DNA from 3 places in the Bacteroides sp. AM10-21B genome. Region 3 is predicted to be linked to each of the others. Evidence: riboswitches for the same ligand, from Rfam matches in the RefSeq annotation. Region 3 holds a riboswitch; each other region holds the start of a gene.
The links. Region 3 has a riboswitch for cobalamin ahead of DW121_RS05285 (TonB-dependent receptor plug domain-containing protein). Riboswitches for the same ligand answer to the same signal wherever they lie in the genome.
Positions count from the first base shown of each region.

Region 1: another riboswitch for cobalamin. It lies ahead of DW121_RS07935 (tryptophanase); the one in region 3 lies ahead of DW121_RS05285 (TonB-dependent receptor plug domain-containing protein).
Region 2: another riboswitch for cobalamin. It lies ahead of DW121_RS11175 (TonB-dependent receptor); the one in region 3 lies ahead of DW121_RS05285 (TonB-dependent receptor plug domain-containing protein).

Region 1 is NZ_QRME01000005.1:115,049-117,323, reverse strand. It holds gene DW121_RS07935 (tryptophanase) at 1-959, opposite strand, end outside; cobalamin riboswitch at 1,232-1,440, opposite strand; gene DW121_RS07930 (ATP-binding protein) at 1,476-2,275, opposite strand, start outside.
Region 2 is NZ_QRME01000007.1:201,922-204,196, reverse strand. It holds gene DW121_RS11175 (TonB-dependent receptor) at 1-909, opposite strand, end outside; cobalamin riboswitch at 961-1,244, opposite strand; gene DW121_RS11170 (sirohydrochlorin cobaltochelatase) at 1,452-2,275, opposite strand, start outside.
Region 3 is NZ_QRME01000003.1:262,339-264,613, reverse strand. It holds gene DW121_RS05285 (TonB-dependent receptor plug domain-containing protein) at 1-953, opposite strand, end outside; cobalamin riboswitch at 1,010-1,208, opposite strand; gene DW121_RS05280 (multidrug effflux MFS transporter) at 1,237-2,275, opposite strand, start outside.

The DNA.
Region 1 (2,275 bases), on a different contig from region 3:
CGGATGCGGGTTTCAAGATTGTCGAACTCGGTGTTTTCATCCAAGCCGATGGCAAGCGCATTCATGTCGCGGCCGTTCATGCCGCCATAAGTAAGGTAGCCCTCGAACTGCACGCAGAATCCTTTGGCCCCTTCGTACCAGTCCTGTCGGCGGGTTGCGATAAATCCGCCCATATTGACGATGCCGTCTTTCTTGGCGCTCATGGTCATGCCGTCTGCAAGGGCAAACATTTCTTTGGTGATTTCCTTAATGCTCTTGTCCTTGTAACCTTCCTCGCGGGTTTTGATGAAATAAGCGTTTTCGGCAAAGCGGGCAGAGTCAAAAAGGACAGGCTTGTCGTACTTGTCGGCAATGCTTCGGACTTCACGAAGGTTCTGCATGGAAACGGGTTGTCCTCCGGCTGTGTTGTTGGTGATGGTGACAATGACGAACGGTATGCGGTCACTATGTTCCTGCAATGCTTTTTCCAATTTGGCAGGGTCTACATTCCCTTTGAAGGGGATTTCCAGTTGTGTTTGTTTGGCTTCGTCTATCGTGCAGTCCAGCGCTATTGCCTTCCGGCTTTCGATGTGTCCTTTGGTTGTGTCGAAATGGGAGTTTCCCGGTACTATGTCCCCCTCATGCACCAGATAGGAGAACAATACATTTTCGGCGGCACGCCCCTGATGGGTAGGGATGACGTATTCAAATCCGGTGAGACGGGTGATAACCTCTTTCAGGTTGAAGAAAGAAGAAGCGCCTGCGTAACTTTCGTCCCCAAGCATTATGCCTGCCCATTGCCGGTCGCTCATGGCTCCTGTTCCCGAGTCGGTGATGAGGTCGATATAGACTTGTTCTGATTTCAGCTGAAAAACGTTGTAATGAGCCTCTTTCAACCACTGTTCACGTTCTTGGCGGGTACTTTTGCGGATAGGTTCCACCATTTTAATTTTCCATGATTCGGCAAATGGTAATTCCATAGATTCTTAATTTTTATAAGTTCGACAATAGGTCAACGGAAGAATCCGTTTGTTGTGTTTTTATGTGCCGAATATAATGATTTTGCGGGTGATAGGCAATCTTTTATGACTTTTTGTAAAACAAATGTCCGGACGAATCACTTCGGCCGGACATCATTTAAATAAACTTGGCAGAGTTTATTCTCTTTTACTTTCTTTGAAAGAGTTTTGATGAATGAAATGATTGGATGAATTATCCGGTTCATTAGACTCAACGCTTTTTCCTCGAAAGCAATGATAAAACAGTGCATGGCAGGTCTTCTGACTTGTTTCTGTTGCAAACAGCCTTCCCGGAATATGCTTCCAGTGGCATGGAGAGAGTTTATAGCCTGCAACATTATGTGAAACTTACAGCAGCGGGACTGTCCAGGATTTGCACCTGATTCCCTTTTAATTGCCTCCTTTGAAAGAAAGGAGGCAAACCAATGCATCGCAAAGATAATGAAAAAAGTGACATACAAGAATGAATGGAGAGAATTATTTCTCCTTTGCCAGCGTGAACACAAATTCCAGTCCACCCCCCTGATTGTTCTTGGCGGAGATTGTTCCACCGTGGATAATGACGGCGTTTTTCACGATGGCAAGTCCCAAGCCTGTGCCGCCCAGTTTGCGTGAGCGTCCTTTGTCTACGCGGTAGAAGCGTTCGAACAGGCGGTTCAGGTGCTCCGGCGAAACACCCACTCCGGTATCCGCAAAACTGAAATAATAGAAATTCTCGTCTTCGCGGAAGCAGTTGATGTTGATGTGGATATTCGTTCCGGCATAAGCTATGGCGTTATCCATGAGATTGCGGAATATGGAGTAGAGCAATGAATAGTTGCCTTTTAGTTGTATCTTGGGTTGCAGGCTGTTGATGACGGTAATATGTTTTTCTTCCAATTCCAGCGACACTTCATTGACTATATTGGTGACGAGCATACTGATGTCCACCTTTTCCATATCAATCATGTTGGCGGCTTCATCCATGCGCGTCAGTACGGAAATATCCCGCAGCAGGCGGCTGAGGCGATTGCTTTGGGCATAGCACCGTTCGAGGAAGGTCTGCATCTTTTCATGCGAGATATTCTCGTTGTTGACGATAGTTTCCAGATACCCCTGAATGCTGCTTACGGGAGTCTTCAGTTCGTGGGCGATGTTCTGCGTGAGTTGCCGTTTCAGGCGTATCTGTTCTTCTTCCAGCGTGATGTCATTGATGGAGATTTCAAAACTCAAGTCTTGGAAGATGATGCATTCTACAATGAATATGCGTCCGTTCTTATTGATATTGATGGACAGCC
Region 2 (2,275 bases), on a different contig from region 3:
GGCATTGAATACGAAACGCTGGTTCACGGTGTTGGAGTAGAAACCTACGGAAGTAGGTCGTCCGGTTTCGTAGCCGTTCTCATCGATGTTATTGTTCTGCCAACTTCCTGCCTGACGACGCTGGTAGGAGGTGTATGAGGAAAATTTTCCGGCATTGACATCGGCATTGACACTTTCAGTCAGGCGTCCCTCATTGGAGTAGTGGGTATAGCTGGACACGTTTACAGTGTTCCGGGCATCGTCTGTGATAATATTGATAACGCCGCCTATGGCATCACTTCCGTACAGAGCGGACGCTGCGCCGTTCAGTATCTCGATACGTTTGACATTGGCTACGTTAATACGTGTGTAGCGGTCTTCACCTGCCAGGCGTTTACCGTTTTCCAGTATCAATATGTAGTCTTCGTTAATACCGTTCAGGCTCATGGTAGTACCCATACCGTTGGTGTAAGAAGATATATTGGGCGTTAGTTTTACCAGTGCTTCTTCCAGCGTGGATATGTTGGTGCTACTTATGTCTTTGGCTGTGATTACGGAAACGGGAACGGGACTATCTGTCATTCGTCGGTGTGTACCGGTTCCGGTTACTACTACTTGGCTGATGTTGTTGTAACTCTCTTCCAGTTTTATGAGGAGATTTTTCTTCTGTCCGTCTGTGGTGTATTTTTTGGGGGTGAAACCAATATAGGAGAATCGTAGTGTGTGCTGTCTGTCAGGTAGGTTGTCGATAGTGAATTCTCCTTTTCCGTTGGTGGTGCATCCTGTCAGACTATTGTCTATCCGGATATTTACCCCTGCGAGAGGTTCGTTTGTGTCGGCATTCACTACTTTTCCGCTCAATGCAGTCTGGGCATAGAGCAGGGGTGTCAGGCAGCACAGTATGGCTGCCAATAAACATTTAGTTCTCATTTATTGAAAATGTAAGATTAATACTTGTCTTCCTGACCCCGGGAAGACGTTGACTGCGCAAATTGCCAAGGCAGGTTTCCTGACTCAGTCTCGTGGAAAAAACAGACCTTCCCGTCCTCGGCTTACGTTGTGCTCAAACTAATGTTTGCTATCAACAACCGTCTGTAAGACAGTGGTATTGCTTTGAAGAATGTTTTCCGCATGCTCCGTTGCGTGATAAGCAGGCGGAGCAAAGTGACTTTACAGTAGCGGGCACTGTTCCGGTTTCGCACCGGATTCCCTTTTATACAACTCGTTGGGACAACGGGTGTATCACCTAAGCGGTAACAAAGATAGGGGTTTATTTCTAATTGATAAAGGAAAGGGTGAGATAACATAATAGGTCCTATCTAATTGCCTATTTTTTTTGATTTGTAATTCTTTAAAATACCTGATTTTAAAAGGAAGGATGTGCCCAAAATGATAATTGAATTTCATTTTGGACACATTCTCTTATTGATGAAAAAAATTATGTGTCTTTATGCTTTGTTCTCTACTTTGCTTTATGCTTCCGGCTGATAATCTTCACCATTTTCCCAGGCGTCGGCATCCCATTGTTCTTTCAGGTGGTTTACCCAGATTGCACGTATTTCAGGATAGCTGCCCAAAGCTTTGATACCACAACCGTCTTTGATACCGTGGTCGGCATCGGCCTGGCCTACGGGGTGAGCTTCAAATGCTCTGTCTACCTTGAAACCTGCTTTTTCCAGACGTTCGCGCCAGCTGTATTCGTTGGTATTGAGTTCTACTTCATCCAAACCTTTGTTTTCGGCTATTGCTTCGATACCCCAAAGGTCGTTATGGGCGTGGTCACCGGCAATAGACATGAAAGGAGCAAGGTAGATGGTTACGTCTGCAGGTTGTAAATTGTTGGTTTTGCAATATTTCATCACTTGTGAGTAGATGCAGCCGGGATAGTTGCTTATCATCTGCTCGGCAGAAGCTACCGATATACGGTCTGCTTCTTTCTCTTCCTCTTCTTTCGGCCAGAAAAGCATTTCGCCATAGTCTACGGTACCTACGAAGATATTTCCGTTTGCGGCTTTTGCTTGTAGTTTATTCTGTACATCCAGGTACTTACCGTTGGCATTGTAGTTCACATCGGGGTTACCGTGTCCCATCAAGAGAACGATGTTCTTCTTGTCGGTCAGTTTATCTTTGTAATGATTATAAAGAATCTTTGACACTTCTTCCGTATCATCATCAGTAGAGAGCAGGTTGGCGCCTTTCAGTACATCAATATGTGGATACCAGTCAATCATAAAGTTTTTCTTAATGTCGGTATTCATCAGTGAGAGGTATTCTTCACCGGGAATAACGTGAAGTG
Region 3 (2,275 bases):
CAACCATGATTATACTTTGCTTGTGCCTGCAAACTCCATTTCGAAGAGAATCGTTTCTTATAACGTGCCTGCACAAAGGTATTCTCGTCCCAAAGAATTTCGTCGGATATCGGATTATAGAGAGTGACCGCTCCCGGAAGCCCGCGACGAGAGTTGAAATAATAGCCTTTCACATCCAACTCGCCACCGTCTTTAAAGGTATGGTAAAGAGTCGCCTCTCCCTGCCAGGAATAGATAGTTGAATTATTGCGTTTTTCTTCTGTCACATACTTTCCATTGACCAAAGTAAAAGGGTAATTCCCATCAGCACGCATATAATTAGCGTTCACAGCAAAGCGAGTACGGTCGCCTACCTTCTGCCACCAACGCAGAGATGGAGTAACGTATCCGAATGAACCGCCACTTACCCGTGCCTGAAAAGCCACATTACGTTCCTCATCAAAATGCGGCTTTTCCGTTTCAATACTCAATACGCCTGCCGAAGCATACAAACGTGCTGACTGCAACATATCGTCAGATTGCCCTATCGCCAGTGAAAGGGCAGAAACATTATCAAGTGAGAAACGTCCTATATCAATTTGCCCTGCTTGGGAATTACTTACGACAACACCATCATAACTGACAGCCGTATGCGCCGCTCCGATATTTCGTACGGAAACTGTTTTCAATCCGCCAATGCCTCCGTAGTCTTTTACATTAGCACCCGCAAAACGACGCACGGCATCAGCCATATTCTGTATGCCGAGACTGCTTATATCTTGCTGTGACAATGTTTGTACAGGTACAGCCGAAGTAACTTTATTAGGCATACGTCGTGCTGTAACAGTCACTTTATCAATCTGATGCACTTTTCCTGTAATCGTGTCCTTTCGCGCTACTTCTTGTGCAGAAAGAATTCCTTCCATACAAAAACAAGCGATGCAGAGTAACCGCATCTTCATTCTCCACACCATAAAAGAGTAAAGATTATCTTTAAAACATACACACTGTCCGCTTTCCTCGAACGGGCAATTTTTTGACTTCGTTTTGCAGGTCTTCTGACTTATTTCTAATGTATCGCCTTCCCATCCTCAAACCAAAGACAGTGGCACAAGAATGATACATTCATAATGAAACTTACAGCAGCGGGACTGTTCGGGAGTTTCACCCGATTCCCTTTTCATCCGTTCCCTGAATAAGGAACCGGAACAAAACGCCGACAAAGATAAGAATATAATATAAATATCAACCGACTCTTTACAACAGTTTCTGCAAAAAAACATTTATTAATCTATAAGGAGCAAAATTTAAAGCTTTCTTATAGAAAGGCAACCGATGAAAAGAGAAACAAGCGCACACACAAGAGCATAACGCTCCCATGAAAAATAAGAAACCGGTAGACATCCTGATATCTCCCATACCTACCAGAGGTGATACGATTCCGCCAAATGCAAAACCTATCGCCCCCAAAAGGGCTGAAGCCACCCCGGCATTTCTGCGTTCACAATCCATTGCTAAAGTATTGGAGGCTGTAAAAGACATTCCTACCATTGAAAGCAGGCAGAAAATCAATATCTCATACACCCAGAAACTGCAATTCAGGAAAAATGCGGCGGAGACTAATATGGAGATAAGCAGCATACCGTGATTTCCTACATATAACGCCCGTTCCATTGTGGAAAAACGAACCGACAAAACGGAAGATATAACCATAGCGACCGCATTGACCCCAAAACAAATACTGAATAACATAGGTGAAAGTCCATAATGCTGCTGCATGATGAAAGGAGCTGAAGCTATATTGGTAAACAAAACTCCCATCGTAAACCCATACTGTAAAATATAGCGTACATACTGACGGTTATGCAGAACTACGCCAAAACGACGGTACATATCCCCCCACTTGAAGTTTTGCCTTTGCCCGTTCGGCAAGGACTCTTCGAAACGTATACTTCCGATAATCAAAAGAGCGCCCAATATAAATAAGAACCAGAAGATTCCATGCCAACCGCTGAAATCGGCCAGCATCCCTCCCCCTATCGGAGCAACCACCGTAGCTATCCCATTGATGGCGCCGATAGTGGCAAGCATCCCCGCAAGTTCATGGGCAGAATACTTATCAGTAGCAATGGATCGGGATATGACCACTCCCCCTGCCCCGGCAACACCCTGCACAAAACGTAATGCTACAAACTGTGAGATATTCCGGGAGAAGATACAACCGACAGTGGAAATCAAGAATAGAGCCATAGCTACCAACAACGGAGAACGACGGCCATATTTATCGCTTAACGGA